2 regions of the Paraburkholderia sp. RCC_158 genome follow, and region 2 is predicted to be linked to the other one. Evidence: riboswitches for the same ligand, from Rfam matches in the RefSeq annotation. Region 2 holds a riboswitch; the other holds the start of a gene.
The links. Region 2 has a riboswitch for manganese ahead of AB6809_RS19325 (sodium:calcium antiporter). Riboswitches for the same ligand answer to the same signal wherever they lie in the genome.

Region 1 (12,208 bases), on a different contig from region 2:
ATCAGCTTGCGCACGATTTCGATCACGGGCCGCTGCGCACTGCCGCGCTGCGTGGCCTGCAACGCAAACCACTTGTCGATCACGAGCGGCTCTTTCTCGAAACGCCGGTAGAAGTCGTCGAGCGCATGTTGAGCCTCGGCGCTGCCGCCATTGGCCGCTGCGGCGTTGAGCAGCGCGGACAAGGCCGCGGCGCGGTCGGTCATGTTGTTCGCGGCCTCGTATTGCGCCGACGCGAGCCGCACGGCTTCGGCCGGATCGTCGAGCTCGGTCAGATACGAGAGCGCGAGATTCTTCAGAGCGCGATGTCCGGCCGCCGTCGGCGTGGCTTCGTACGGACCCGCCGTGCGATGCTTCTCGTAAATGCTCAGCCACTCGCCCTTGAGCGCATTCGCGAGACGCTTGCGCACGAACTGCCGCGCCGCATGCACGGCCGCCGGATTCGACTCCGTCATCTGCTCGGCCAGATAGGCCTCCGACGGCAGCATCAGCGCGAGTTCGCGGAACGCTGGCGACAGCGATTCGTCCGTGAGCACGCGTGCGAACGCGGCGACCACCGAGTCGTCGAGTTGCAGTTGCGCGCCTTTCGCCGCCTGTCCGGCGAGCGTCAGCAACTCGCGCGTGGCAAGGCGTTGGCCGGCTTCCCAGCGGTTGAACGGATCGCTGTCGTGCGCGAGCAGGAACGCGAGCTGTTCGGCCGGATAATCGTATTCGACGATCACGGGCGCCGAGAAATTACGCAGCAGCGACGGCAGCGGCTCGTCTTCGACATTGACGAACGTGAACGTCTGCTCGGTCTGCGTCAATTCGAGCACGCGCGTGGTCGAGTCGGAAGCGCGCGCTTCGCCTTCGAGTTGCAGCGGCAGATCGTTGCCGTCCTTGCCGATCAGGCCGATGGCGAACGGAATCAGCAGTGGTCCCTTCTGCGTTTCGCGCGCGGCCGGCGCGGCGTCGCCATAACCCTGCGTGAGCGTCACGCTATAGCGCCGCGCCGCCGCGTCGTAACGGGTGCGCACCGACACGCGCGGCGTGCCCGCCTGGCTGTACCAGCGCTCGAACTGCGCGAGGTCGCGGCCGTTCGCGTCGGCGAGCGCATGACGGAAATCGTCGCACGTCACGGCCTGGCCGTCGTGACGCTTGAAGTACAGGTCCATGCCCTTGCGAAAACCGTCGCGGCCGAACAGCGTCTGATACATCCGCACGACTTCCGAGCCTTTTTCGTAGACGGTCATCGTGTAGAAGTTGTTGATCTCGACGTAGCTTTCCGGGCGCACCGGGTGAGCCATCGGGCCGGCGTCTTCGGCGAACTGCATCTGGCGGAGCACGCGCACGTCTTCAATGCGCTTGGTCGCGCGCGCCGCTTCGTCGCCGCTGCTGGTCAGTCCGGCGGCCATGTCGGCGGAGAATTCCTGATCGCGGAACACGGTCAGGCCTTCCTTCAGGCTCAACTGGAACCAGTCGCGGCAGGTCACGCGGTTGCCGGTCCAGTTATGGAAATACTCGTGGCCGACCACCGCCTCGATGTTCGCGAAGTCCGTGTCGGTCGCCGTTTCCGGGTTCGCCAGCACGTACTTCGTGTTGAAGATGTTGAGCCCCTTGTTTTCCATCGCGCCCATGTTGAAGTCGCTCACCGCGACGATCATGAAGCGGTCGAGATCGAGTTCGAGGCCGAAGCGTTGTTCGTCCCAGCGGATCGAATTGATCAGCGAATCCATCGCGTGACGGGTCTTGTCGAGATCGTGCGGCTCGACCCACACCTGCAGCAGCTTTTCCTTGCCCGAGCCGGTTTTCACACGCTCTTCGAGAGCAACGAGCTTGCCGGCGACAAGCGCGAACAGATAGCTCGGCTTCCTGAACGGATCTTCCCAGCGCGCGAAATGACGGCCGTCCGGCAGATCGCCTTCCTCGAGCAGATTGCCGTTCGACAGCAGCACCGGATAATCGGCCTTGCTGGCTCGCAGCGTGACCGTGTAGGTCGACATCACGTCCGGCCGGTCGAGGAAATAGGTGATGCGCCGAAAGCCCTCGGCCTCGCACTGCGTAAAGAAGTTTCCGCTCGACACGTACAGGCCCGAGAGCGTCGTATTCGCGGCCGGATTGCAGATGCTGGTGAGCGTGAGCTCGAAGCTGTCGGGCACGTTATCGAGCAGCAGGCCGTGTTCGTGCGGATGCGCGTTGGCGAACGGCTGACCGTCGAGCGTCGCGCCGACGAACTCCAGTTGTTCGCCCATCAGTCCGAGATGCGGCGCGCGCGCGGCGTCCGGATTGCGGCGCACGCGCATCGTGTTCTTCACGACCGTGCGTTCGGGCAGCAGATCGAACTCGAGCGCGACGGTGTCGATCAGAAAAGCGGGCGGCGCATAATCGGCGCGGCGGATCACATTGGGCGTTGCGGTATCGGCCATGGCGTTCTGTAGTGATGGGACTCGAGCGGCCGGCGCACGAAGACACGCGAGCCGGGCTTGTCGAGCCATTGTACAAAGCCTCGGGCAATCGTGCGGCGCGCGCTTTTCAGATAGCCGTTCGGCCGATGCGCGCTCGGACGCCCGCACCGCTCTTGCTCACGCTCAAGCTCCTGCGGCGTGGGAGCGGAAGGGCGCGGAACGGCGCGGCGCGATCGACGGTCATACGTACAATGAAAGACGAACGAACAGAAACGCTTCACGAGGTAGACCATGACAACGAATATCTGGACGCGCCGCGCCATGTTGCTGCTCGCGGCACTGAGCGTGCTGCTGTCCGGCTGCACGACCTACGTGACCACGCAGGTCACCGCGTTCTCCGACTGGAGCGGCAGCGACGCGGCCCGCACCTACGCGTTCACACGCGAGCCCGACCAGCGGAACAATCTCGAGCTGACGACCTATGAGCGCATCGTCGCCAACGAACTCGCCACGCATGCGTTCCGTCAGGTCGACCCTAACGACGCGCGCTATCTCGTCGGGCTCTCGTATGGAATCCGCTCGGACATGGTGACGGTGGCCGAGCCGGTCTACTACAACCCGTGGCCGGCGCCTTACTGGGGCTGGGGCCGTCCGTACGATCCGTGGGGCCCGTGGGGTCCGTTTCCCGCCGGCTACGTGAACCAGAGCTATCCGATCTTCACGCATCTGCTCGGCGTGCGGATCACCGAGCGCGCGACGGGCAAGGAGGTCTACAACGTGACCGCGCGCAACTCGGGCGGCGAGTCGTCGCTGGTGAGAGCCATGCCGTATCTGGCGCGCAGTGCGCTTGCCGACTTCCCGCTCGGCAACGGCGTCGTGCGCACCGTCAAGATTCCGCTCGGCAACAGCGCCGGTGCTTCCAACGAAACGGCGGCGCCGGCTGCCGCCGCGTCGCCGGCTGCAGCGTCGGGCGCGAAAGCCGTGCAATGACCGCGACGCAACCGCAAGCGCGATAAAAGCGTGACAAGAGCGCGATCCGGCAAATGCCGGCATCGCGCACCTTCGTCAGAGCCCGCCGCCGAACAGCGCCATCGTTCCGAGAACCACGAACAGCACGGCGGCGATGCCGTGCACGATGCCGGTCGGCAGACGGTGCGCGAAGCGGTCGCCGAGCAGGATCGCCGGGACGTTGGCGATCATCATGCCGAGCGTGGTGCCCGCCACCACGCCGAAGAAGTCGTGAAAGCGCGCGGCGAGCGCAACCGTCGCGATCTGCGTCTTGTCGCCCATTTCCGCGAGGAAGAAGGCCACGACAGTCGCGCCGAACACGCCAAGATGCGTGCGGTTCGTGTTGGCTTCTTCGTCGTCGAGCTTGTCGGGCACGAGAATCCACAAACCCATGCCGATGAATGAAATGGCCAGCGCCCAGCGCATGATGGCCGGCGTGAGCAGCGAGCCGAGCCACGCGCCGAGCGCGCCCGCGCCCGCGTGATTGACGAGCGTCGCGACCAGCACGCCGAGGATGATCGGCATCGGCTTGCGATAACGCGCGGCGAGCACGAGCGACAGCAGCTGCGTCTTGTCGCCGATTTCGGCGAGCGCGACCGCTCCGGTGGAAATGAGGAAAGCGTGGAACACGTGGGTTGGAATCCGCGGGCCGGGAAATGAACGAGCGACGACCCACGACACGCCGGGCCCAATTGCGGCGGGGTGTGGGTCATCGGTCTCGCCAGGCCAGAGGCTGCGGCTGCCACGGCCATGACGGCCAAGTCTGTTGACAGGCGCCCCCGCGAGCGCACGTTGTTGCGAGCCCGGCTAGATGCCGGGCGAACGTGGCGCGGGGCGGCTACTCCCCAATGAGGGACGGATTATAGCAGGCGTCGCCGCGCGGCCGTTCTGCCGGAGCAGAATTCGCGTGAAATCGGATCGCATGTATTCGACTGCAACAGTCGTCGCAGAAAGTTAATTGAAAGTATCCAGGGGATTCTCTTTGCGAACGCGACCTTCTGACAGTCGAATTCCCAAAAACCTACAGACGTAGGGATATTCCCAGGCCAAGATGGGAAATTTCTGCAAATCGCCATAGCACTCAAATTAGCGTCGTAAACGCGAGACGGATACAGATGGATACGTCTTTTGTGGCTGATTTAATTCAGAATATTCAGTATGATTCCGGCGACTAAGGAAGCCTGAGCCAAACTACACGGCCAATCGTCAATGGCCTAAATAATCGGGCCAAAGTGCCGTTAATTCGCTGAACCCTACAAAAGAAGTCTGGATTGTCCCCCGGCTGGAAATTGCCGGTCCGCGCGGCGCGCATACGCTGTGACGGCTGCGTATTCCGTCAGGCGCTTCAGCCTCTCCTTGCTTCAACGCGCGAACACCGATATGCCCGATCCGCACTGGACCATTCCGGTCGCTCGCTGGTCTAGCTGGCCTGCTGCCACCACCGCCGCACCCGACATCGGTTTTATCGAACCGATCGTGCGGCGGCGTCTCAGCACGCTCTCGAAAGCCGCGCTGAAGGTGGCGCACGATTGCGCCGGGGCCGACGAGGCGCGCGTCGTGTTCGCGTCGCGGCACGGCGAACTGCGCCGCACCACGGAGATCCTGCGCGCCATCAGCTCCGGCGAGCCGGTGTCGCCGACGGCCTTCAGCCTCTCGGTGCTCAATGCGATGACGGGCGTATTCGGCATCGCGCGCGGCGACCGCTCGGCGGCGAGCGCCATTTCGGCGGGCCCGGAAACGCTCGGCTATGCGCTGCTCGAGGCGTATGCGCAACACGCAACGCAATCGGCGTCACCGGTGCTGCTGGTCTACGCCGACGAACCGGTCGACTCCGCATACGGAACGATCGACGATGAAGTGCAGGGCGGCGCGATCGCGCTGCTCTTGAGTAACGAAACGGCGCTCGGCCATCTGGTCTGTACACGGTCCGCATCGCCGGGCCTGCACGATTCGGAGCCCGCAGCAACCCGCTTCGCCACGCAAAGCCAGGCGCTGCTGCATTGTCTTGAAACCGGCGAGCCCGCGGCCTGGCAAGGCGCCGGCGTCCTTTGGCAGTGGGAGTGGCATGACCGCGCGGCTTGACTACACGTGGCGATTCTTCGCCACGGGCATGGCTTTCGTCGTGTTCGGCATCTGCGGCGTGCTGTTTTCGGTGCTGGTGTTTCCGCTCGCGTGGCTGTGGCCGCATCGTGCGTCGCGGCAGTTCGCGGTGACGAGCATCATCCACTGGTTTTTCCGCGCGCTCGTCGGCGCGTTGCAACTGATCGGCGTGATGAAGCTCGAAGTGTCGGGCGGCGAGGCGCTGCGCGCGCGCGGTCCGTCGATCGTGGTGGCCAACCACCCGACCTACCTCGACGTGATGGTGCTGCTTTCGCTCACGCCGCACGCATGCTGCGTCGTGAAAAACGCGCATTGGAGCAACCCGTGTTTCTGGGGCATCGTGCGTTCGGCGGAATACGTGAGCAACGCCGATCCCGCGGAGCTCGTCGAAGCAGGCGCAAGGCAGCTCGCGGCAGGCTATACGATGATCATTTTTCCCGAAGGCACGCGCAGTCCCGCGCGCAACCGGCTGCATGCGTTTTCGCGCGGCTTCGCGCACATGGCGCTGAAGGTGGACGCGCCGATCGTGCCGGTGCTGATGGATTGCGATCCGCCCGCGTTCACGAAACAGATGCGCTGGTACGACGTGCCGGCGCGAGCGTTCCGCATGCGCGTGAACGTGCTGGAGCCGCTCGGCGTCGAGCGGCTCGCGGCAGACGACACAACACCGGCTCTCGCTGCGCGCAGCGTGACGAGCGCCGTCGAAGCACACATTACCCGGCACCTGTTCGATTATGGATTCTTTAAAACTGGAAATTAAGCAGCTTCTGATCGAGGCACTCGATCTGGAAGACCTGAGCCCCGCCGATATCGACGACGACGCACCGTTGTTCGATACCGACGGTATCGGTCTCGATTCGATCGACGCACTGGAAATCGGCATCGTGCTGCGCAAACAATATCAATTGACCATTGCGGCAAACGACGACCGCACGCGCGAGCACTTTCGCTCCATCAGCACGCTGGCCGCGCTGGTGGCAAGTCAGCGCGAAGCGGCGCACGCCGCGAACGAAACCAACAGCAAAGGGGAATGACCGTGTCCGAGGCAGAGATTCTTGAACGCATCCGCGCCATCTTTAAAGAGAACTTCGCAATCGAGCCGGAACGCGTGACACCCGACGCGCATCTGTTCGAAGACCTCGATCTGGACAGCATCGACGCGGTCGATCTCGCGATCAAGCTCCAGGAAATGACCGGGCGCCGCATCAAGCCGGAAGAGTTCAAATCGGTGCGCACGGTCGGCGACGTGATCGGCGCGGTCGAATCGCTGCTGGCGGCTCAAGGCTGATGCCGGCAGTGCGTTCGCGCACACGGGCGGCCGATCAGCCCGCCGCAAGCGCTTCGTCCGCGGCTGAACGCCATTGGCTGAAGGCGATCGTGCAAGTGCTGGTGAAGCTCGCGTATCCCGCGTTGATTCTGTGCGCGTGGCGTTGGGACACGCCGCGTTACGTCGGCTGCATGCTGTTTGCGATTCTGTGGCTGCAGCGCTGGGCCGGCAGCGGTGCGGTCGCGACTTCGCTGCGGCGTCTTTCCGCCATCGACTGGACCGTGGTCGGCTTGCTGAGCTGCGCGTCGGCGGCCATCGTGCTCACCAACAGCGAGCTGCTGTTGCGCCTCTATCCGTCGCTCGTCAATCTCGGGCTCCTGATCGCGTTCGGCGCGACGCTCGTGCGCGGTCCGTCGATGATCGAAAAATTTGCGCGCCTCGGCAAGCCCGACTTGCCGCCGGGCGCAGTGCGCCACACGCGGCGCGTCACTCAGGTGTGGTGTGTGTTCTTTCTACTGAACGGTGCTTTTTCCGCGTATACCGCGCTCTACTGGAGCCGCGCAAGCTGGTCGCTGTATAACGGCGCGATTGCTTATCTGCTGATCGGTGTGCTGCTGATCGCCGAGGTCGTGTGGCGCTATCTCGTCGTGCTGCCGCGAGCCGCGCGTTCGGAGGCGGCGTGATGATCGCGTTGCACGACCTGTTGTCCGTTCCGCTCGATGCCGCCGCTTCACGCGTTGCCGTTTGCCGCGATCGCACGGCGCTGCTCGATCGCGCCGCGTTTCGCGCGCGCGTCGCGGCGCTCGTTGCGCTGGTGCAATCGCAAGCGGCGCAACGCTATGCACTGTGTATCGACGATCCGTTCGATTTCGCGTGCGCGTTGTTCGCGCTCTTCGCGTGCGGCAAGGAGCCGGTGATTCCGGCGAACGCGACGCCCGGCTATCTTGCCGATCTCGCCGACGCGTACGACGTCGTGCTGACCGACGCGACGCTGCAGTTGCATGCGCAAGCCGATGCGCAAGCCGAGGCGGCCGCGTCCGCGCTCGACAAAAACATCGACCCGCAAGCGCCGCTCACGCTCTACACCTCGGGCAGCAGCGGCCGTCCGAAGCCGATCCGCAAAACGCTCGCGCAGTTCAACGCCGAAGTGCACACGCTCGAGAAGCAGTGGGGCGCGCTCGTCGGCGACGCGACCATGCTCGCGAGCGTGCCGCATCACCATATCTACGGTCTGCTGTTTCGCGTGATGTGGCCGCTTGCCGCCGGCCGCGCATTCGATCGCGAGATCAGCATCGAACCGCTGCATCTGCAAACGCAGATCGCGCAATGCGGCGCAGCCGTGATCGTATCGACGCCCGCGCAGTTGTCGCGCTGGCCCGCGCTGCCAGGCTTCGCCGCGTTGACGCCCGCGCCGCGCGCGGTTTTTTCGTCGGGCGGTCCGCTCGCGCTCGAAGCCGCGCAGCAATACGCGGCGGCTTACGGCGCCGCGCCGCTCGAAATCTACGGCAGCACGGAAACGGGCGGCATTGCATGGCGTCGTCAGGACCAGACCGATGCATGGCAAGCGACGACCGGCATCGAAGTGCGTTGCGACGAAGACGGCGCGCTCAACGTGCGCTCGCCGCATCTCGACCATGGCGGCTGGCATCGCACCGACGACAAGATCGCGTTCGACGCGCAAGGCCGTTTCCGTTTGCAGGGCCGTCTCGATCGCGTGCTGAAGCTCGACGGCAAGCGTGTGTCGCTGCCGGAACTCGAAGCGCGTCTCGCGCTGCATCCGTATGTGATGCAAGCGGCAATCGCGCCGCTCGAAGGCGGCGCGCGTGAGCGCGTCGGCGCGGTCGTCGCGTTGACGGGAGCGGGCAACGACGCTTTGCGCGACGAAGGCCGCGTGGTCCTCGCGCAAAACCTGCGTCGCCATCTCGCCGATTACTTCGACGCGGTGGTGTTGCCGCGTCATTGGCGCTTCCGTCTCGCGTTGCCGTTCGACGCGCGCGGCAAGCTGCCGGTGTCCGCGGTTGCCGCGGCGTTCGAGCCGCGCGCCGAAGGTTTCGAGCTGCTCGCCGAAGCGCGCGCAGGCGACACGCTGCACTACGAACTGCGCGTGCCGCCCACGCTGATTCATTTCGCCGGCCATTTTCCCGGTCTGCCGATTCTGCCGGGCGTCGTGCAGGTCGATTGGGCTGTGCGTCTGGCCGCCGAACAACTGCCGTGCGCGCACAGCGTCGCGTCCGTCGACCGGTTGAAGTTCATGGCGCCGGTGTCGCCCGGCGCGGTGTTGAAGCTGACGCTCGCGCACGATAGCGCGCGTCAGCGCGTGCAGTTTGCGTACCGCGTGAACGAGCGCGATTGCGCATCGGGCGTGATCGTTTATCGGGAGAGCGCGTGATGAATTTCGCTCCCTGCATCGTGATCCCGATCTACAACCACAAGGACGCGATCGGCGCGACCGTCGCGCATCTCGCGGTGCACGGCTTGCCGATTTTCATCGTCGACGACGGCAGCGACGAAGCCACCCAACAGGTGCTCGCCGAGCTTGCACAGCAATACGTGCAGCAAGTCTCGCTGCTGCGTCTGCCGGTCAACGGCGGCAAAGGCGCGGCGGTGATGGCGGGCCTGCGCGCCGCGCGCGATGCGAAGTACACGCACGCGTTGCAGATCGACGCGGACGGCCAGCACGACGCCAATGACGTGCCGCGTTTCGTCGAAGCCGCGCGCGCCGAACCCGGCGCGGTCATTCTGGGCCGTCCGGTGTATGACGAGAGCGTGCCGAAAGCGCGACTCTACGGCCGTTATCTGACGCACGTGTGGGTGTGGATCGAAACGCTGTCGCTCACCATCCGCGATTCGATGTGCGGCTTTCGCCTCTATCCGCTTGCGCTCGCGTGCGAGTTGATCGACAGCGTGCAGTTGCCCACACGCATGGACTTCGACATTGAGATTCTGGTGCGCCTGTATTGGCGGCGCGCCGCGTTTCGCGCGATTCCCACGCGCGTCACGTATGCGAGCGACGGCGTCTCGCATTTCGACGTGCTGTGGGACAACGTGCGCATCAGCCGCAGTCATACGCGGCTCGTGTGCGGCATGCTGCTGCGTCTGCCGATGCTCGTCGCGCACAAGTTCATGCCGCGCCGCGCCGTGCTCGCAGCCGTGCAAAGCGAGCCGAACGCGCAGGACTGGTGGCGTATCGCGGAGCGGGGCAGTCACCTCGGCATGTCGTTGCTCGCGCTCAGTTGCAAGCTGTTCGGCCGACGTTTCACCGCGCTATGGCTGCATCCGATCGTCGCGTATTTTCTGCTGACGGGACGTGCCGCGCGCGAGGCCTCGGCCAATTACTTCACGCGTTTGCGCGAGGCCGCGCCGCATGGCGAGACGCCGCGACCCGGCTGGCTGTCCGCGTATCGACACATGCTGGCGTTCGCGCAATCGGGCTTCGACAAGCTCGCCGCGTGGTCCGGCTGCGTCAACAATGCCGACGTCAAGTTCGAAGATCCTTCGGCGTTCGAAGCATTGGTCGCGAGCGGCAAGGGCGCGCTGGTGATCGGCGCGCATCTCGGCAATCTGGAGATGACGCGTGCGCTCGCCGCGCAGGGCGCCTACGCGAAAGTCACGGCTGTCGTCTATACGGAACATGCGCGGCGCTTCAATAGCGTGCTCGCGTCGGCGAACAGCGAGTTCGCGCGGCATCTGCTCGAAGTCGCGGACTTCGGGCCTGAAACGGCGATGCTGATGCAGCAGCGTGTCGACGCCGGCGAACTGCTCGTGATTGTCGGCGACCGCGTGCCCGCGCACGAAGCGGGCCGCACCACCCAGGCGCGCTTTCTCGGCGCCGATGCGCCCTTCGCGCAGGGACCGTACGTGCTCGCGCATGCGCTCGGCTGTCCCGTGTATCTCTTCTTCTGCCTGAAAGAGCAGGGCGGTTATCGTCTTTACTTCGAGCCGTTCGCGGAGCGCATCGAATTGCCGCGGCGCGAACGCACGCAGCATCTCGCCGCGTGGGCGCAGCGTTATGCCGCGCGTCTCGAACACTATTGCCGCAAGGCACCTTATCAATGGTTCAACTTCTTCGATTTCTGGGCCAGCCCCAAGCGAGGCGCGAATGGCCGAACATGATCTGATCGACGCGCCGGATGCCGGCGTGCAAGCGGTTTCAAATCGCGGCGGCAACGCGGCTCCGGTGGTGATCGGCGCACGCAAGCTGACTATTGAGGACGTCGTCGCGATCGCGCAGCATCGCGCGCCGGTCGCATTGAATACGGACCCCGAGTGGCGCGCGCGCATTCAACGCGGCGCGGATTTCTTGCGCCGCCATCTCGCGGCGGGCGCGACGGTCTACGGCGTCAACACCGGTTACGGCGACGCCTGCGTGGTCGACGTGCCGATGGAACTCGTCGAAGCCTTGCCGCTGCAACTCACGCGTTATCACGGCTGCGGCATGGGCCGGTATCTCGACGACGGCGAGACGCTTGCCGTCATCGCCGCGCGTCTGAACTCACTCGCGTACGGTTTTTCGGGCGTGCGCCCCGTGCTGCTCGAACGTCTCGCGGACCTCGTCAATCATCGCGTATTGCCGCGCATTCCGGCCGAAGGCTCGGTCGGCGCGAGCGGCGATCTCACGCCGCTTTCGTATGTGGCCGCCGCACTCGCGGGCGAACGCGAAGTCATGTTCGAAGGACGCCTGCGCGACGTGCGCGAAGTGTGGAGCGAACTCGGACACACGCCGCTCACGCTCGCGCCCAAAGAAGGCCTTGCGCTGATGAACGGCACCGCGGTGATGACCGGACTCGCGTGCCTCGCGTTCGCGCGCGCCGACCATCTGACGCGGCTCGCCGCGCGCCTGACCGCGCTGTGCACCGTCGCGCTCGACGGCCGCGCCGCGCATTTCGACGCGACGCTCTTCGAAGTGAAGCCGCATGCGGGCCAGGCCGAAGCCGCCGCCTGGATTCGCGCCGATCTCGAAGGACGCGACGATACGCCGGGTCACCGCTTGCAGGACCGCTATTCGATTCGCTGCGCGCCGCACGTGATCGGCGTCGCGCGCGATGCGCTGAGCTGGGTGCGCCGCGACATCGAAAACGAACTGAACAGTGCGAACGACAACCCGCTGATTGACCCCGACAACGAACGTGTTTTGCATGGCGGCAACTTCTACGGCGGCCATATTGCGTTCGCGATGGACTCGCTGAAAGTGGCCGTCGCGAATCTCGCCGACCTGATGGACCGGCAACTGGCGCTGCTCGTCGACGTGAACTTCAACAACGGTTTGCCGCGCAACCTGAGCGGCGCAGCGCCCGCGCGTGCGGCCATCAATCACGGCTTCAAGGCCGTGCAGATTTCGTCGTCCGCGTGGACGGCGGAGGCGCTGAAGAACACGATGCCCGCCAGCGTGTTTTCGCGTTCGACCGAAGCTCACAATCAGGACAAGGTCAGCATGGGCACGATCGCCGCGCGC
Region 2 (12,208 bases):
TGACGACGCTAATCGGCGGCTGTAAGTGTTTCTTCGGCCGGCCCGTTCGTGTCCTCGCGTCGAGGGCCGCTCGCGAGCAGGATGCCGATCAGGAAGATGAACAGATTGCCTTCTGTGAAGTTGAGCAGCAACGAGTTCGCGAAACAGCCAATGACAAAGGCGAACAGGTAACCGTAGACGACCGTGCGCGCAAGTGTGTCCAGACGCAAGCTTTCCCGCGCGATCGCGATCAGGAGCCAGGCGAACAGGGCCACTCCCACCATTCCGAGCTGTACGCCCATCAGAAAAAATTCGTTGTGCGGATTGCTCGCCATCGCGGCACGCCCACCAGAGCTGTTCTTCGCGAGCCGTTCGAATTCGGTTCGAACGCTACCGACGCCGTATCCGGCAATCGGCCGATGCAGAATCAGCTCCAGGCTGCGCTGATAAAACTCGAGCCGCACGCCCATCGACGTGTTCTTGTTGTAGACCTCGAACTGTGTGATTTCCTGTTGGGTTTCGGCAAGGCGTGAGTTCTTTGCCGTGAAGGAATAGACCACCAGACACATGCACAGCATGACGCTCGCGGCGGTCGTTATCCAGCGCGTCCGTTTGCCCTGATGCTTGAACTTCATTAGTTGAACGACGACATAAACTGCCATGTAGGCGATCGCCACGACTTGCCCGGTGCGTCCCTGTAGCACGAACAGCACGTTGACGAGCGCGAGTAGGGCGACGAGGCGCAGGAGCCACTGTCCGATGCCTTTAGGCGAACCTGTCGCGAGAGCCATCGACAGATAGGCCAGAAACGCCATCATCAGGCCCGCCGATATGTGGTCCTTGAAGACCCAGGGCTTCGTAATCGGATCGTTACCGTGCAGTGGTCCGATTGCCGTCCAGCCGAAAAAGTTCGTGTAGGTGAGCAGCATGGTCAGCGTTAGCGCCGAGAACAACGCCCATATGGCCACGCGGCACCACTTTGATCGGTCGCTGCCGTAGAAAACCAGGAACAGCATAGGCAGCAGCAACAGTTTTCGGTACTTCAGGAGAAAGTTGAAAGCCTCGTCATTGCTCGCCGACGTATAGGCCATGCTAAGAGCGAGCGCAACGAAGAGGATCAGCGCGACGATGCTCGTGGGCGATGTGCGGATTTTCCCGCATGCCCTCCACACTTCGGGAGACAGCAGCGCAAACAGCAGTACCAGGCCGGAACCGAGATTGACTCCGGCCGTGGAAATGGGTACGGCGCACAGAGTAACAAGTGCAAACGTCCTCGCGAGGAACAACTGGTACGACTCAGTTTTGGGCCGGAGGCTCTTTTCTGACAGCATCGCTTTCATATTCATTCGTTTCTCATCCCGTGCCGAAATGGCAATCGCTGGACGGCACTTGCACGCTACCTGCTGGTTGTGCGCCGTGTCCATGCGATACCCCTCGCTTTACTCAAAGGTGCGGAGCCTGGACCGCTCCCTATGACCCTGCAAGTGATGATCCGTATTTACAGTGCATTCCGGGGTCTGACTAGTCCTGGCCCGGCGCCTGACGATAAAACGCAGCACGAAGCTCCAGGGCCTCTTTCGAGTACATCGATTCGACGGTTTGCCGGGCGCGCTGTCCCACGGACGTACGCAGTGCCGGATCGGCTAGCAGCGCGCCCACAATCCGTCGCGCCTGTTCGGTCGTGTCGAAGAGAAAGCCGTTCTCGCCGTGCCGGATCGAATCGGCGTAGCCGCCGTTCCGATGGCATACCACCGGAAGGCCGCAGGCCATTGCCTCGAGCACGACCCGGCCGAATGTTTCGACGTGAGACCCTGTCCGGTAGTAGAAGACGTCGAGAGAGCGCAGAAAATCCGCGGCTGGCGTAGCTCCCTCGGGAAGAAGCTCGATACCTGTGTTCTCCCCGAGCGCGTTGCGCAGACATGTAGCTCCCTGCAGCCTTACACCGACCCCTTGAGCAGACCATTCACGATACAGCACCAGGTCTTCGTCGTTATGCTTGTCATTGGTGTCGCGGCTCAGACGCCCTATCACCGGCCGATTGCGTGCCACACCACCTACCGTCGCGAACAGGTCGATGTCAATCGGCGATGGATGCACCACGCCATCCACGCCTACCAGCTTTTTCTGGAATTCGGAGATGAACACGTACTCCGTCTTCGGCCAGCGCAGCAAGGGCGGATGCTTCGATGTCAGCGTCAGTATCTTCGGATGGAACGTGTTGAACACGTAGATCAGACGTTGTGGCACTGCGGCGAGATACGGCCATACCGTGTTGCGCCAGTGTGCTCCGACGAAGACATAGGTGCCTCCGTTCGGGCGGTGCCTCGGTGCAATGCCGAGAGGGGTGATTCCGAACTTTTCGCGCAGTTCGGGCGAACTGCGCGACGATGTCGACCACAGTCTCACTTCGCTTTGCTTGCCAAGCAGGTGAGCGAGGTTGAGCGTCTCCTGTTCGCTGCCGCCGTGCGGATTCTGGAATCCGTTGAATATGTGAATAACCTGTTTTGGCATATTAGATAAGAGCGGCTGGAGCCCGTTTGACCGATCGCATCAAGTCGGGCCGACAGCGACCATTGCGAATGGACCTATTACGACTGGCTTAGTCGGTAGACCATCTCCGTCCTGTCGACAAACAGCTCTTGAGAAAACTCGTCGACTGCCTTTGCTCGCGCCATCTTTCCCATGTCCGCCAGGCGGTCGCCCCGCTCGAGAATTCCTTTAAGCGCCCGAGTTAACGAATCGGGGTCGTGCGGCGGGACGACCCAGCCGTCGACGCCATCACGAACGTTCTCCGGCAGACCGCTGTAGCTCGACACTATCACAGGCTTGCCCATCGCCATCATCTCGCGGCAGGCAAACGACACAGTCTCGACCGCATATGACGTGACAAAGCCGATATCGAACGCCCGGATATAGGGCTTCACGTCTTCCACGAAACCCGCGACTTCGAGCTGGCTGCGCATACCCACCGAATCAATAACCTGCCACTGCTCTGCGCTCGGCTCCGTTCCGACAACCACGACTGCAATCTTTTCACGTAGCGATGGCGGCAACGCGCTCACTGCGGCGATCACGTCCATGGTGCCCTTGTACCAGTCGAAGCCTGTCACGGTTCCGAGCACCAGTTTGTCGGCTTTCGATTCGCCGAGCAGCGACTTAGGCGCCGCGGCGATCTCGGCCGCGTCCGACGGCTTGAAGTCGTCGATGTCCACACCATTCTTGATGGTGATAAGCGAGCAGTGTCGATATACCGAATCGCGCACAAGGCTCGCAGTGGAATCGGACACGGCAATGACATCATCTGTCGCGCGGGCTCTGATCTTCGTGACGAAGTCACTCTTGATGGCGATGGAGTTGTGTTTGGTCAATACAATGCGTGGCTTGCGGCCCTTGAAGCACATCAGGCTGAATACGACTAGGCGATGGTCTGGGGAGCCGTTGACGTGCACAACATCAAAGCGTTCTGTCTCCAGCAACGAGCGCAATGCGCGCCACGCTGAAATCATGCGGCCGGCGTCTTTCAGCTTGGCTGGGAATTCAAGCGGCAGTGTCGTCACGTGTTCGAGCTTGCTGGCCTTTTCGAATAGCCTGCTGCTCGAGGGCGCAGCCACAAATATCTGATGCCGCCTGGAAAGCCCCTTGGCAATCGCCAGAATGTACGTATCGTGACCTCCGCCGCGCCCGTAGTGAAAATTGGTCAACAATATCTTCAAGGCAAAGGCTCCAGCGAAGCAATGGCGTCCAGGACTTCCGTTACCGAGGGTGGGCGCCCGTCGTCACCAACGGACACCGATACGCCAGGCACGTCGACGCCAAAATAACGCCGTGCTGTTGCAGTGAAGATCATGACCGTGGGCTTGCCGAGTGCGCTTGCGAGATGCACGAAGCCGGTATCTGTCCCGACGATGAGCGTGGCGGCATCGACGTACTGCGCGACCTGCAAGATAGACATCCGCGGCAGTATACGGGAGCCCCTCACGTCCTTCGCAATTGCGATGGCCTCCTGTTCCTCGCGGGCTGAACCCCACGGCAGAAGGGGGGTAATGCCGCGCTCGACAAGCGAGCGGCCAATGGCAACCCAGTGAGCCGTCGGCCACTTCTTTACATCGCTCGAAGTGGCATGGAACAGCATCGCGTACCGCTGTTCTTCTGGCTTGACGGAAGGATCGGCAGACCTGGGGATTGACAGGTCGAAGCGCGGTGCCCCGCTCACCTCGTAGCCGAATGCGTCGGCGACAGTGCGGCGCAAGCCGTCCCACGCATTGAGATCTTCGCGTGGCGCGAAGCGGCCAGTGTAAGCAAAGGCGGCGCCGCTCTCGCCGAGGTCTGCCGAACGATAGCCTAGACGCCGGCGCGAGCGCGCAAGGAAAGAAATTATCGCGCTTTTGTAGACGCCCTGAAGATCGAGAACGATGTCGTATTTCTCGCGTCGCAGTTCAGATATCGATGTAAAGATCGCCTTGAGCTCGGCCCCAGAGCGGTTTTTCTTGAAGCCCCGCAATGGCGCGCACAGCACGCGGTCGATGCCCGCATTCCAGCGTGGAACATCGGCGAAGGACGCATCGGCGGCCCAGTCAATCTTGACGCCAGGAAAGGCGCGATGCAGGTCGGCCACCACGGGCTGACCATGTACCAGGTCACCTAAGGAGGTGACTTTCACTATTAGAATGCGTTTCATTCCATTACCATTCAACAAGCGGACTTCACTTCAGCATCCGTGAGACCTATACCTCGATGCTGTGCAGTGACCTGAGGGAAATCAACGGCAGGATATCCAGCTTAGATTATCCCGGACTTGGTCCAAGGGTTCCCACACGCCGGGAGCAATCAAAACGACTTTGGTTCAGATCGGCTGCAGGGCGGTTCGTAGCAGCGGTATTTTCGACATAGCAATAGAGCAACTATCTATTTGCAAGCTATCGGAAGGCTGCCTGGGGCGCCCGGGTTCCGGGTTGTTGCACGCGAGTCGCGTAGGATCATACAGGACCCAGCGGGTACGGGACCTTGGCGTACTCAGTCTCCGGTCGTGCGTGGAGAGACGTTTCGTAGACCTTAGGCGGAGCAGATCCGGCTGTCGTGCTCGAAAGCGTGGTCCCGCAGTACCATCGACAAACCGCCAAAACAACTCGAACTCGCCCGACGCGCTGCCCCACCCACACGCCTCCTAGCCCCCGCCTCACCTCTTCGCTGAAATTTCAGATCGTTCTCATCCATTCGCTGAATCGGCGCGCGCTGCCTATGCAATTCCCATCGATATGGGAATAGTTGCGCGTCGGCCTACGCCGACCCTTTCGCATTCCAGTGCGACAGGCATTGCGAGATCACTCGCCGGACTAAGAGCTTTATTTGCAATTCATGCACAAAATAACCAGATCAATTCTCGCGGCATCGGTGGTTCTTCTTTCGCAGATTCCTTGCGCACAAGCGGCGCCGCAAGCGGGCGCAAGCCAGTTCGCCGGTCCTTATGTTGGTTTCAAGCTAGGCGTCAATAATTCGGATGCATCGGGCGCATTCAACAAGGCGTCGCATAACACGGTGTTTCCGGGCTTCACCGCCGGATACAACTTCGACGTGCAGCGGTTCGTGGTAGGAGCCGAGGCTTTCGCGGATTTGCACCACGGCTCCACCACCTTCAAGGACGCCGGAATCGACGCCAAATTCGGCATGCCGTTTAACCAGTTCATGCCCTACATTCGCGCCGGCTTCACGGGCGACGACCCCGATACGCGGTTCCATTGGGGCCTCGGCGTGGACTACAAGTTCGCGGAGCATGTCAGTGCGGTCGCCGAATGGACCACGGACTCGAGCCATCACGACGGCACGAAGAGAACAAACAATAGCTTCACGGTAGGCGTCCAGTATCACTTCAATTAATGACTCGATGAGCTTGCGCGCGGCGAGAAAACAGACCACTGCGCAAGCTGCATGGGCACCACGCTTGGCACGCAGTAAAAGCTCGGCTCGCGGCCAACACAGTCAACAAGCTTCTTCCCGAAGGCTTGTTGCCTCCGCCCACTCCCGCTAAAATCCCCGGGTCACTGGGGAGTAGCCTTCCTTCACGCATCGCGGCATAGCGGCATCGCGTGAAGGAGAGCGCGTCAACATACTTGGCCTGCGGGTCATGGCGCGTTCGACCGGGTCGGTTTGGCGAGACCATTGGCGCACTGCTTCGTTCTGGTCGGACGGGTCGCGGTGCGTCATGGTTCGTCTTACGTCCGACCTCGGAGCCGCTGTGAAATCCCGCGCTGTTCAATCTCCTCGTCTTCTGCTCAACTTGCTGTCGCGCGATCTGCCGCGCCGCACGTTTTCGGTCCATCACGTCAATCACGTCGATCACGTCAATCCCTTCGATGCACGGAGCCGCGCATGACCGGTCTTCTCATCGAATTGGCCATCATGCTGGTCGTCATCCTCGTGGCGGCCGAGCTTTTCACCAACGCGCTCGAGCATCTCGGCGAGCGGCTTAAGATATCCGAAGGCGTGACCGGCTCGTTGTTCGCTGCAGTCGGCACCGCGTTGCCCGAGACGCTCGTGCCGCTGATAGCGATTGTCGGCGGGACGAGCGATCGTGCCGTCAACGAGGAAATCGGCGTGGGCGCGATTCTCGGCGCACCGTTGATGCTGTCCACGCTGTCTACCTTTCTGATGACGCTCGCCGTGCTGCGCTCGCGCGGCGTCGGCGGACGCGTCGCGCCGGAGCGTTCGGGCTTCACTCGCGATCTCAACTATTTCCTCTTTGCGTTCCTGCTGGCCGCCGCGGCCATGTATGTGCCGCATGAGCAGCGCATCGTGCGCGCGCTCTTCAGCGTCGCGCTCGTCGGCGTGTATGTCGCGTATGTCGTGGCGACCTTCCGCGCGTCGAACGATCTCGTCGATGCAGGCCACGGCACCGAAGCGCCCGGAAAGATGATGCTCGCGCGCCTCGGCGTGCCGACCAACCTCGCGACGATCGCCGTCCAACTGCTGATCGCGGTCGCGCTGCTCGTGTGGGGCGCGGAGGGTTTCATCCACGGCGTGCGGGGCGTGTCCGCGGTGGTCGGCGTGTCGCCGCTGCTGCTGTCGCTGCTGATCATTCCGATCGCCACGGAGTTGCCGGAGAAGGTCAACAGCATCCTGTGGATTCGCCGCGGCAAGGACACGCTGGCGTTCGGCAACATCACGGGCGCGATGGTGTTTCAGGGCACCTTGTTGCCCGCTATCGGCATTCTGCTGACGCCGTGGACGCCGCGCATCGAGGTGGTGACGGGCATCGTCATCACGCTGGTCGCGGCGGGCTGGCTGCGGCTCAACGCGCGAGAGCACGGCGCGCCCGTGTGGGCGCTGCTGGTCTGCGGCGCGCTGTACGCCGCTTATCTGGCGATCACGCTAAGCCGTTAGGCGTTCGAGCCACGCCGCCGGCGAATCACAAGCCGCGGCGATGCTCCCGCCCAATACATCGATCTAACGGCTTTTCTCTCGCTAACTCCCGGAATCGCGCGATGCGGGACGACGGCATAATTTCACAAACCATTGCGACATGGATCTCGACTAGCGCCGCCGACGAAATCACCGTTGCGCGGCGCATTATTCGCGCATGTTGTCGATGCATCAAGCGGCAGGGAACCAGTCGAGCAAGTCCGCGGAGGCGGGTATGAGCCACATTGTCATCGTCGGATCGGGCGGCCATGCAAAAGTCGTCATCGATATTGTCGAGCAGGAAGGAAAGCACAGCATTGCCGGGTTAATCGACGCATACCGCAACGTTGGTGAACGGACGCTCGACTATCCAGTGCTAGGCGGCGAAGCCGATCTTCCCCGTCTCGTGGCTGAACACGATCTGCAAGGCACCATCATTGCAATCGGCGACAACGTCGTCCGCTCGAAAGTGGCGGCGAAGGTCGGGGCGCTTTGCCCCCAACTGCAGTTCATGAATGCCATTCATCCGCGGGCCACGATTGGTCGCGGCACAACGGTCGGGGCGGGCAGTGTAGTGATGGCTGGAGCGGTCGTTAATCCCGACTGTCGCGTAGGCCAGTTCTGTATTCTGAACACGAACTCGTCTCTGGATCACGACTCTGTGATGGACGAGTTTTCGAGCCTGGCGCCCGGAGCGATAACCGGTGGCAACTGCCGGATCGGTGCGTATTCCGCCATTAGCATCGGCGCAGTGCTTCGCCACGGCATCAACGTCGGAGAGCACAGCATCGTTGGCGCGGGAGCTACCGTTCTGAGGGACGTCGAGCCGTATTCGGTCGTCTACGGCAGTCCCGCCAGGAAGGTGCGCGACAGGGTTGCCGGGGCCCGCTATCTGTGAATGCAGGCCCTACGTTCACCCTGTCTACAACTTGCCCGGCAGTTCCATGCGGCAATAAAGTCATCGTGCACTAAACCTCAACACGCACTGGATTTATATGAACGTTGTTACGTCGGATGACAGCATCGGCGTCGTGCCGACTCATCCTCTATCGAAGCATTTCATTGTGATCGGCTACCGGGACGGGGCTTTCTCGACCATCCCTAACAACTTCTTCAGGAACTGGCTGGATGAAGAGGCCTCCGACGGAGTGTTTCATATCGGCCGATGCAGTGTTCTCGGCGTGGGTTCGGTCGCCAGATACGACGGCCATGCGCAGAAGCTGGTGATTGGAAAGAACGTTGCAGGCGGTATGGGGCTCAAGTTCATTCTGAACGCCCAGCATGAAACGAAGACCATATCGACGACCATGTTCAGCATCTACGGCAACGGTCTCACCAATGCAATGATGCCGCAATACGCTGACACCGTTATTCATAACGATGTGTGGATCGGCGACGAGGCTGTATTCCTGGGCGGCAGCGTCATCGAAAGCGGATGCGTTATCGGTGCGCGCTCGCTGATACCGCCGAACTTCCGCAGCGAACCGTATGGTATCTATGCGGGCTCGCCGGCGCGGCTGCTGCGTTTCCGTTTTTCGGAAAAAGTACGGGAGCGCTTGCTGGAGCTGGCATGGTGGGACATGTCGCTGCAGTGGATCAAAGACAATAACGATGCGTTCGTTGTCGATCTCACGGCGGACGAGGGGCGTGCGCTCGAAGTACTCGGTGAGCTTCAGCGGGCGAAAGCCGCCGAACTGGCGACTGTGCGTGAACAGTCTCAGCAGACCTTGTAATTACTGGCGGGCTTCTTTCCTGACACAAACAAAGAGCACTCGACGCATGTCCTGCGTCGAGTGCTCTTTTGTATCTGGAGTTCACAAGAGAGCGTGCTGCTTTTAATACGTCTTGATGATATCGACGATCCGTTCCACGTTCGCAGTGGAAAGACCGGGGTAAATCGGCAGACACAGCACTTTCCTCGCCGCATCGGCTGCGACCGGAAGGTTGGCGGGGTTGGCGCTGACGAGACCGCGATACATGGGGAAATCCGAGATCAGCGGATAAAAATAGCGGCGCACGATGATCTTGTGCTGACGCAATCTCTCGAACAACGCGTCGCGACTGCACGGAAAATCGTCTTCGACGAGAATCGGGAAGTAAGCGCGATTCGCAATGGGGCTGTCGCAGGCCGGCAGGCAACGGATGCCTGGCACATCGGAAAGCAGCGCGCAGTACTGGGAAGCGATATCGCGTCGACTGGCTAATGCTTCATCGATATTCTTCAATTGCAGAAGGCCGAACGCGGCATTGACCTCGCTCATCTTGCCGTTAATGCCGGGCGCGACCACCGTCGTCTCGTCGACGAAACCGAAGTTCTTCAGGTGGTTGACCCGCTGTTTGGTCTTTGCATCCGGGCAAATGATCGCGCCGCCTTCGAATGTGTTGAAGATCTTCGTCGCGTGAAAACTCAGAACGGAGAGATCGCCGTGGCGAAGAACGCTGCCGCCGCCCGTGCGCACACCAAATGCGTGAGCCGCGTCGTAGATGACCTTGAGGTTGTAGTTGTCGGCGATCTTCTGAATGGCTTCGGTGTCGCAAGGATAACCATAGCAATGCACCGGCAGGATCGCCGTAGTCTGCGGCGTGATGGCGGCCTCGATCTTTCGCGGGTCCATGTTCAGCGTGTGCGGATCGACGTCGACGAAAACGGGCTTGATGCCGTTCCAGAGGAGCGAATGCGCGGTTGCCACGAAAGAATAGGGCGTTGTGATCACCTCGCCCGTAATGCGCAGCGCCTGCAATGCAGTAACGAGACCCAGCGTGCCGTTCGAAAACAGCGCAAGGTGGTCGACGCCGAGATACTCCTCGAGCGCCGCCTCGAGCCGTTGGTGAAACGGGCCGCCGTTAGTCAGCACCTTGCTGTCCCAGATCTCGCGAAGATACGGAATGAAGTCGTCAAGCGGCGACAGATAAGGTTGCGTGACAAAGATGGTTTCTTCTGTCAGCGCCGAAACAGCTCCAGCAGGCAGGCTTGCGTTCATGATTGGGTTCTTCGCTAGTAGGTGCAGCGCGCGGCTCGTTAGATCACCGCGTCCGTCGAAAGCGCAGCAGGCGACGGGGACCAGTCAGCCGGCAAGGTCGCTTCGAAGGCGGTAGGCGTTTGATCCGCGCACCAACGCTTCCACATGGTGCGCAGCGCAATCGACAGACCCGCCGCGACCTTCTCCGGCTGGAATGGAACGGAGTTCAGGCAGCGCTCGCGCATGCCGATTCGAAGTTCGTTGAGCGCGTCCAGATCGCGAGTCAACTCGAGACTCTTGCGGACAAAATCTTCCTTGTCGCGCACGATGAACTGTTCGAGTCCAACGTGCTCGAGCCAGCAGGCGCCTCCGCGGCTCGGCATCGATATGCCGGGCATCGTGATCGTTGGGACTCCCATCCATAGCGCGTTGAGCGTCGTGGTCGAGCCCGTGTAGGGGAACGTATCGAGGCAGAGGTCGACCTGGTGGTGCTGCTGCATGTAAAGAGGCAGCGACCCGCGCGGGCAAAACGTCAGCCGGTCGGCGGTGATGCCTTCGGCAGCGAACCATTCCAGATATGTCGGCTCGTCCAGCTTGCTCGAGATCGCGCCAATCACCATTCGCGAGGACGGCTCGGCGCGCAGAATGACGCTCCAGAGTGCGATAACTTCCTGACTCAGCTTGTTCAGCCGGTTGAAGCTGCCGTACGTGACATAGCCTTTATGAAGTGCGGGCAACGCATTCACGGGCGGGCAGTTCGGCGGCGGCATGAACGGAGCGATCGCGGGCAGCAGCGCCAGTTTTTCGACGAACTGATCCTCGAATTGCGCGGGAGGCGTGATGAACCGATCCGACAGGTAGTAATCGAATGCGGTCATTCCGGTGGTGGCTGGATAGCCGATCCACGACGCCTGAATAGGCGCGGGCTTGTGTGCGAGCGCAATGATTCGCGAATGCGCCGTATGCCCCGAAAGATCGATGACAATATCGATTCCGTCATCGGCAATCTTTTTGCTCAGCGCCGCATCGCTAAGATCGGCCACCGCGTGCCACGAGTCGGCGTGTGCGCGAAGCTTCTCGGTAAGGTGGTCATTCACCCCAAAGGTGTAATAGAAGTGAAGCGATAGCTCGGGGTCATGGGTCAAATGCTGCACGACGGGCAGAAGATAGTAAGCCGCCGCATGATTGCAAAAGTCGCCGGAAACGAAAGCGATGCGCAGCTTGCGCTCGGGATCACGTCGATTGGTGTAACGGCGGCTCGCAACGATGGCGGGAACGTCGTGCATTTCCCCGAATAACCTGTGTTCCTTAAGGAACGCGGCCTTGCTGATCGTATTGCTGTGCGTCAGGCAGAACAGCAAATTCGTGCGTGCGTTGCTATTGGCAGGCTCGATTTCAAGCGCGGTGCGCAGCGCGGCTTCGGCTTCCGCGATAGCGCCGATGCCGAGATACACGTTGCCCAGCGAACTGTGTACAGAAGCCGAGCGCGGTGCAAGCTGTGCGGCTCGCATGCATGACGCAATCGCCTCCGCCCGCCGTCCAAGCGCGACCAGCGTGACGCCGAGAATCCGATGTGCCTCTGCGTGATCCGGCGCAATGGCGATAAGTTGCCGTGCGTGCCGTTCGGCTTCGTCCAGCGCGCCGGTGTGGCGCGATGTATCGGCGAGCAGTAATCGGCAAATCATGTCAGTGGGATCCAGCTCCACGCCTTTGCGCGACGCTTCGAGTACTTCGCGGAATTGATTGTTCTTGTGAAGCGAAATGGAGAGCGCACGCCAACTCTGGATGTCTTTCGGGTAGCGAGCGGTCAGCTTGCGAGCGAGCTTGATGGCTTCCGGGAAATTGCCCTTGTGCACCAGCGCGTTGTGCTTTTG

Region 1: linked by a shared signal. The riboswitch ahead of AB6809_RS04690 (TMEM165/GDT1 family protein) and the one ahead of AB6809_RS19325 (sodium:calcium antiporter) in region 2 are both predicted to bind manganese.

Annotation. Positions count from the first base shown of each region.
Region 1 is NZ_JBFUPM010000002.1:63,272-75,479, forward strand. Features, by position in the region: gene pepN (aminopeptidase N) at 1-2,402, opposite strand, end outside; gene AB6809_RS04685 (DUF4136 domain-containing protein) at 2,673-3,371, shown strand; gene AB6809_RS04690 (TMEM165/GDT1 family protein) at 3,447-4,019, opposite strand; yybP-ykoY riboswitch at 4,031-4,248, opposite strand; gene AB6809_RS04695 (beta-ketoacyl synthase chain length factor) at 4,770-5,471, shown strand; gene AB6809_RS04700 (1-acyl-sn-glycerol-3-phosphate acyltransferase) at 5,455-6,249, shown strand; gene AB6809_RS04705 (phosphopantetheine-binding protein) at 6,224-6,523, shown strand; gene AB6809_RS04710 (acyl carrier protein) at 6,520-6,777, shown strand; gene AB6809_RS04715 (membrane protein) at 6,777-7,439, shown strand; gene AB6809_RS04720 (AMP-binding protein) at 7,439-9,145, shown strand; gene AB6809_RS04725 (glycosyltransferase) at 9,145-10,869, shown strand; gene hutH (histidine ammonia-lyase) at 10,856-12,208, shown strand, end outside.
Region 2 is NZ_JBFUPM010000009.1:145,833-158,040, reverse strand. Features, by position in the region: gene AB6809_RS19350 (O-antigen ligase family protein) at 9-1,319, opposite strand; gene AB6809_RS19345 (glycosyltransferase family 4 protein) at 1,501-2,490, opposite strand; gene AB6809_RS19340 (glycosyltransferase family 4 protein) at 2,568-3,692, opposite strand; gene waaC (lipopolysaccharide heptosyltransferase I) at 3,689-4,657, opposite strand; gene AB6809_RS19330 (outer membrane protein) at 5,371-5,853, shown strand; yybP-ykoY riboswitch at 6,008-6,200, shown strand; gene AB6809_RS19325 (sodium:calcium antiporter) at 6,346-7,356, shown strand; gene AB6809_RS19320 (acetyltransferase) at 7,610-8,272, shown strand; gene AB6809_RS19315 (acetyltransferase) at 8,370-9,107, shown strand; gene AB6809_RS19310 (DegT/DnrJ/EryC1/StrS family aminotransferase) at 9,210-10,355, opposite strand; gene AB6809_RS19305 (tetratricopeptide repeat protein) at 10,394-12,208, opposite strand, start outside.